2 regions of the Streptomyces sp. NPDC051563 genome follow, and region 2 is predicted to be linked to the other one. Evidence: riboswitches for the same ligand, from Rfam matches in the RefSeq annotation. Region 2 holds a riboswitch; the other holds the start of a gene.
What was found. A riboswitch is a leader RNA that binds a small molecule or an ion and turns the genes downstream of it on or off. The one in region 2 is predicted to bind ZMP and ZTP.

Region 1 (3,283 bases), on a different contig from region 2:
GACGCCCTCCTCGTCCAGGACCTGGTTCAGGCTGCGCAGGACCCGCTTCCACTGGTCCACCGGGATGCGGCCGGCCTCGAAGGCCTGGCGCACGTCATCACCGTTGATGTGACCCTGCTCGCGGCCACGCTCGACAAGCGCGACCAGGGCCTCGGATTCGGCGATCTCCGTGGGGAACGTACGGGACGGGCTGAGCGACACAAGGAGCCTCTCGTTGCGAACAGATAAGGGGTGGCGGGACATCATCGCGCGGACTCGGGAAACAGACCCGAGGGGGGTCTGTATTCCGGGCCGCACGAGGACACCTGTCGGTTCATCGCATGCCCGAGTAGATTCGTTACGCGCTGAATTGAGTGACCTGCGCCACGCTGTGACCGGGGGGCCGGTCGCGGGTGGTCGCGTCCGCCCGTTTTGTCAGCCCGTTTTGCGGGCCTCGATGAGAAAACGGGCGGTGTGTGCGACGAACGGGCCTTCGCGCTCGATCTGTTCGTGCAGCTCGCGCAGCCGGTCCCGATGCTGTCCGACCGTGAAGCCGGGCACCATCCAGATCACCTTCCTCAGAAAGTAGATCACGGCTCCGATGTCGTGGAACTCCGTCCGCAGCCGCTCGGAGCGCAGATCGACCACCTCCAGTCCCGCCTTCGTGGCCGCGGCGACCGCATCGTCGGGGTGCCGGCCGCGCCGGACCTCCTCCGGCTGCGGTCCCAGGAAGTACTCCACGAGCTCGAAAACGCTCGCCGGGCCGACCTGCTGGGAGAGGTACGTGCCGCCGGGCCGCAGCACCCGCGCGATCTCCTCCCACCAGACCGTCACCGGATGCCGGCTGGCGACGAACTCGAAGGCCCCGTCGCCGAACGGCAGCGGCGGCTCGTCGGAGTCCGCGACCACGACGGTGCCCATCGGGTGCAGCAGCTTTGTCGCCTTGTCGATGTTGGGCGGCCACGACTCGGTGGCCACCGTCAGCGCGGGCAGCGGCCCGGCTCCGGCGAGCACCTCTCCGCCTCCGGTCTGGATGTCCAGGGCGGAGCCGACCTGCGCCAGGCGCCGCGCCAGGAGCCGCTGATAGCCCCAGGAGGGGCGCTGCTCGGTGGCGCGGCCGTCGAGCCAGGAGAAGTCCCAGCCGTCCACAGAGACGGATTCCGCTTCCGCGACGAGATGGTCGAAAGTGCGCGTCATCCCTCGATCGTCCCAGGTCCGGGCCCGGTCATCCACCCGATTGCCGGGCGCGGGGTCCGCCGGGGCCGCCGCCCGGCCCGGCGGAAGGTCGCCTACACTGGGCGGCGGGCCGTGACTGGCGTTCGGGTGGATCACCACCGGGGAGCGGCCCGGCGTACTCCCGCTTTGCGTACGCCGACTGCCGCGCGCCTGGGCGAACCGCGATCCCGCAGCGACGCCCAGGAGCCCCGATGACCACCCAGACGACTGCCCCGCAGGCACGGACCGCCACCCTGATGGACGGCACCGCCCTCGCCCGCCGCATCTCGGAGCGGACCGCCGCGTACGCGGCGAAGATCACCGAGCGCACCGGTACCGCGCCCTGTCTCGCCACCGTGCTGGTCGGCGAGGACCCCGCGTCCGTCACCTACGTCCGCATGAAGCAGAACCGCTGCGCCAAGGCCGGGATCACCTCCCGCCACGTGGAGCTGCCGGCCGCGACGACCACCGAGGAGCTCGTCGCCACCCTGACGGCGCTCTCCGAGGACCCGGAGATCAGCGGCATCCTGCTCCAGCACCCCGTCCCGCACCACATCGACGAGCGCGCCGCCTTCGAGGCCATCGCCCCGGGCAAGGACGTCGACGGGGTCACCATGCACTCCTTCGCCGCCATGGGCTTCGGACTGCCCGGCTTCGTCTCCTGCACCCCCGGCGGCATCATGCGGCTGCTGGAGGCCTACGACGTGGACCTGACCGGCAAGCACGCCGTGGTCGTCGGCCGCAGCGCGATCCTGGGCAAGCCCGCCGGGATGCTGCTGCTGGAGCAGAACGCCACCGTCACCTACTGCCACTCGCGCACCGTGGACCTGCCGTCCATCGTCCGCCAGGCGGACGTGCTGGTCGCCGCCGTCGGCAAGGCCGAGTTCATCCGCGGCGAGGACATCAAGCCGGGCGCCGTGGTCCTGGACGCCGGCTACAACGAGGGCAACGTCGGCGACGTCCACTTCGAGTCGGCCGCCGCCCGCGCCTCGCTGATCACCCCGGTACCGGGCGGTGTCGGCCCGATGACCATCGCGGTACTGCTGGAGCAGACCGTGCAGGCCGCCGCCGCGCAGGCCGGTCTGGCCCTCGCGGACCTCTGAGCCCTCGGGGCCCCCCTGAGACCTCCGGCCCGCGCCCGCTCCCTCCCGTACGACGAACGCCCCGGGCCCTTCGGTCCGGGGCGTTCCGTTTCCCGCGGTAACGGGCCGAAAGGCCGATTCCGGTCCGGCACGACAGGGCTCCAATGAATATGTGAAGCCTTCGATGGATATGCAGAAGCCCCCGGCGCCGGACGCAGCACCGGCCGACGCGGCGGCGGTGGACGGGAAGCGTCACCCGCGCGGGCTCGCCACCCTCGTCCTCGCCGAGCTGTGGGAGCGTTTCAGCCTCTACGGCATGGTCGCCATCCTCGTGCACTTCCTCGCCGCCTCCCGCGGCCACGGCGGCATGGGGCTCCACGAGGGCACCGCGGAGGCCGTGGAAGGCGTCTACATGGCCATGATCTCGCTGCTGGCGCTGCCCGGCGGCTGGATAGCCGACCGGTTCCTGGGCGCCCGGCGGGCCGTCCTGTGGGGCGGCGTGGTCATCATGGCGGGCCACGTCCTGATGGCCGTGCCGAACCCGGTCTTCGTCTGGCCCGGCCTGGTCCTCATCGTCATCGGCACCGGCCTGCTCAAGCCGAACATCTCCGCGCTGGTCGGCCGGCTGTACGCCGCGGACGACGACCAGCGCCGCGACGCCGGCTACTCGATCTTCTACATGGGCATCAACCTCGGCGCGGTCATCGCCCCGCTCGTCGTCGGCTACCTCGGCGAGGAGGTCAACTGGCACCTCGGCTTCGGCGCCGCCGCCGTCGGCATGGCCCTCGGCCTGGTCCAGTACGTCGTCGGGGGCCGCCGCCTGACCGAGCAGCTGCGCGCGGAGCCCATGGTCCGGCTCACCGCCGCCGAGCGGGCCAAGGTGCGCAAGTCCTCCGCGTACGGCCTGGTCTTCACCGCCGTACTGATCACCCTGCTGGCCGCCTCGCACGCGCTGAGCATCGACAACATCACCTTCCTGCTGACGGTCGTCGCCGTGGTGGTCCCGG
Region 2 (3,283 bases):
CATCCGGCTGGCCTCGCCGAAACCGGTGATGCAGTTCATGACCCAGCCGAGCTGCGCGTGCTCGGGCACGTGGCTCTGGATGAAGAGCGTGCAGCGCTCGGGGTCGAGACCGGCGGCGAGGAGCTGCGCCGCGGAGAGCCGGGTATTGGCGCGCAGATCCTTCGGATCCTGCGGCATGGTGATCGCGTGCAGGTCGACGACCATGTAGAAGGCGTCGTGCGTCTCCTGCAGGGCGACGTACTGCCGGATGGCTCCGAGATAGTTCCCGAGGTGGAACGAACCGGAGGTGGGCTGGATGCCGGAGAGCGCGCGAGGACGATCAGAAGCCATGCCCCCATTCTCTCAGGTGTGACCCCGGGCTCGGCCCCGCCACTGGCCGGAACCCGGCGGGTCCCGCCCCCCGCACCCGGCCCCCGCCCGGGTACCGCCCGGTAGCCCCCCGTCCGGATCTTGCCTCGGCCGAGCGACCGCTTTCCGTCCGGGTCAGGAGGTGTGCCGCTGCGCGGGGCTTCGCGGGCGCCGCCCACACCCGCGCCTCAAACGCCGGCGGGACTGGATTTTGGCAGGCGCCGGTCCGCACGTTCAGGCTGACGCCGGGCAATTCCAGCCTCGCCGGCGTTTGAGGCGCGGGGTCCGGGGCGGAGCCCCGGGAGGGGTCCGGGCGCAGCCCGGGGAACGGGCGAAGGGCGGGTAGGGGACGGCCCCCGCAGGGACCGCCCCCCGCCCGGGACGGGTCAGGCGACGGGGAGGCCCGGGGCCGGGAAGGCGGCCATGAGGGCGGCGACCTCGGCCCGGACCGTGCCGAGGGCAGCCTCATCGCCGAGGGCGGCCGCGGAGACCGCCCCCGCGATCCAGTCGGCGACCACCGGCATGTGCTCGACGCCGAGCCCCCGCGACGTCAGCGACGGCGTACCGATCCGGATCCCCGACGGGTCGAACGGCTTGCGCGGGTCGAACGGCACCGTGTTGTAGTTCACGACGATCCCGGCCCGGTCCAGCGCCTTCGCCGCGATCTTGCCGGACACCGACTTCCCGGTGAGGTCGATCAGGATCAGGTGGTTGTCCGTACCGCCCGAGACCAGGTCGAAGCCCCGCTCCAGCAGCGCCGCGGCCAGCGCCTTCGCGTTGGCCACGACCGCGTGCGCGTACGACACGAACGAGGGCTGCGCAGCCTCGTGCAGCGCCACCGCGATACCGGCCGTCGTCTGGTTGTGCGGGCCGCCCTGGAGGCCCGGGAAGACCGCCTTGTCGATGGCCTTCGCATGCTCCTCGCGGCACATCAGCATCGCGCCGCGCGGACCGCGCAGGGTCTTGTGGGTGGTCGTGGAGATCACGTCCACGTGGCCCGCCGGGGACGGGTGGGCGCCGCCCGCGATCAGGCCGGCGATGTGCGCCACGTCGGCGACGAGCACCGAGCCCGCCTCCTTCGCGATCGAGGCGAACGCCTCGAAGTCGATCGTGCGCGGGAGCGCCGTACCGCCGCAGAAGATCAGCTTGGGCCGCTCGGCGAGCGCGAGGTCCCGTACGGCGTCGTAGTCGATGAGGCCATTCGTTTCAGGATCCGCAGTCGCCTGGACCCCGTACTGCACGCCGCGGAACCAGGAGCCCGTCGCCGAGACCCCCCAGCCGTGCGTCAGGTGCCCGCCCATCGGCAGCGCCATGCCCATCACCGTGTCGCCGGGCTTCGCGAAGGCCAGGTAGACGGCGAGGTTGGCGGGCGAGCCGGAGTACGGCTGCACGTTGGCGTGGTCGACTCCGAAGAGGCCCTTGGCCCGCTCCACGGCCAGTGCCTCGATGCGGTCGATGTTCTGCTGGCCCTCGTAGTACCGGCGGCCCGGGTAGCCCTCGCTGTACTTGTTCTGCAGCACGGTGCCGGAGGCCTCCAGCACGGCCGAGGACACGTAGTTCTCGCTCGGGATGAGGCGCAGGGTCTGCGCCTGGAGGGTTTCCTCGGCGGCGACGAAGGACGCCAGCTCGGGGTCGGTCGCGAGGAGGGCGGGGTGGCGGTACGGGTGGTGGTTCGCGCTCATGGCGGTTCCTCCGGGGTCGATGTCGGATCTCGTCCCCGCGAGGCCCAGGCGAGCGGCCCTGTGTGCGGTCGTGCGCGCACGGCTCCCCCGGAGTTGGTTCTCCGTGCGCCAGTCGCCGTGCGTGTCCGACACCTTAGCGGGCGCGCCGCAGATGAGGTTTCTCCGTCCGGTATTCGAGCGAGGATGGACAGTGACGCCACCCTCGTCACCGGCTTGACGGACGATCGGAGACCCCGTGTCGACAACTGCTGATGCCATCCGCTCCGCCGACGCGCACAGCGCGCACAACTACCACCCCCTGCCCGTCGTCGTCGCCACCGCCGAAGGCGCGTGGATGACCGACGTGGAGGGGCGTCGCTATCTCGACATGCTCGCCGGGTACTCCGCGCTGAACTTCGGCCACGGCAACCGGCGGCTGCTCGACGCCGCCCGCGCCCAGCTGGAGCGGGTCACCCTGACCTCCCGCGCCTTCCACCACGACCGCTTCGCGGACTTCTGTACCGAGCTCGCGGCGCTGTGCGGCAAGGAGGCCGTGCTGCCCATGAACACCGGGGCGGAGGCCGTGGAGACGGCGGTGAAGACCGCCCGCAAGTGGGGGTACGAGGTCAAGGGCGTACCGGACGGCCACGCCAAGATCGTGGTGGCGGCCGACAACTTCCACGGCCGGACCACGACCATCGTGTCGTTCTCCACCGACCACGAGGCCCGCGACCACTTCGGCCCGTACACCCCCGGCTTCGAGATCGTCCCGTACGGGGACCTCACCGCGCTCGCCGCCGCCGTCACCTCCAACACCGTGGCCGTGCTCCTGGAGCCGATCCAGGGCGAGGCCGGCGTCCTCGTGCCGCCCGCCGGATACCTGAAGGGCGTACGGGAACTGACGCGCGAGCGGAACGTCCTGTTCATGGCCGACGAGATCCAGTCGGGCCTGGGCCGCACCGGCCGGACCTTCGCGTGCGAGCACGAGGGGGTCGTCCCCGACGTGTACATCCTCGGCAAGGCGCTGGGCGGCGGGGTCGTGCCCGTCTCGGCGGTGGTGGCCGACCGCGACGTGCTCGGCGTGTTCAGGCCCGGCGAGCACGGCTCCACCTTCGGCGGCAACCCGCTGGCCTGCGCCGTGGCCCTGGAGGTCATCGCGATGCTGCGCACCGGCGAGTACCAGCAGCGCGCCACCGAGCTCGGCGACCACCTGCACCGCGAACTGAACCTGCTGGTCGGCGGCGGTGCGGTGACCGCCGTACGGGGCCGCGGGC

Region 1: another riboswitch for ZMP and ZTP. It lies ahead of ACIA8F_RS31735 (bifunctional 5,10-methylenetetrahydrofolate dehydrogenase/5,10-methenyltetrahydrofolate cyclohydrolase); the one in region 2 lies ahead of glyA (serine hydroxymethyltransferase).

The regions. Positions count from the first base shown of each region.
Region 1 covers NZ_JBITDL010000033.1:71,443-74,725, reverse strand. The annotation lists gene ACIA8F_RS31745 (RNA polymerase sigma factor) at 1-201, opposite strand, end outside; gene ACIA8F_RS31740 (methyltransferase domain-containing protein) at 415-1,176, opposite strand; ZMP/ZTP riboswitch at 1,278-1,378, shown strand; gene ACIA8F_RS31735 (bifunctional 5,10-methylenetetrahydrofolate dehydrogenase/5,10-methenyltetrahydrofolate cyclohydrolase) at 1,407-2,297, shown strand; gene ACIA8F_RS31730 (peptide MFS transporter) at 2,461-3,283, shown strand, end outside.
Region 2 covers NZ_JBITDL010000002.1:241,823-245,105, reverse strand. The annotation lists gene trpS (tryptophan--tRNA ligase) at 1-330, opposite strand, end outside; gene glyA (serine hydroxymethyltransferase) at 735-2,030, opposite strand; ZMP/ZTP riboswitch at 2,066-2,156, opposite strand; gene rocD (ornithine--oxo-acid transaminase) at 2,266-3,283, shown strand, end outside.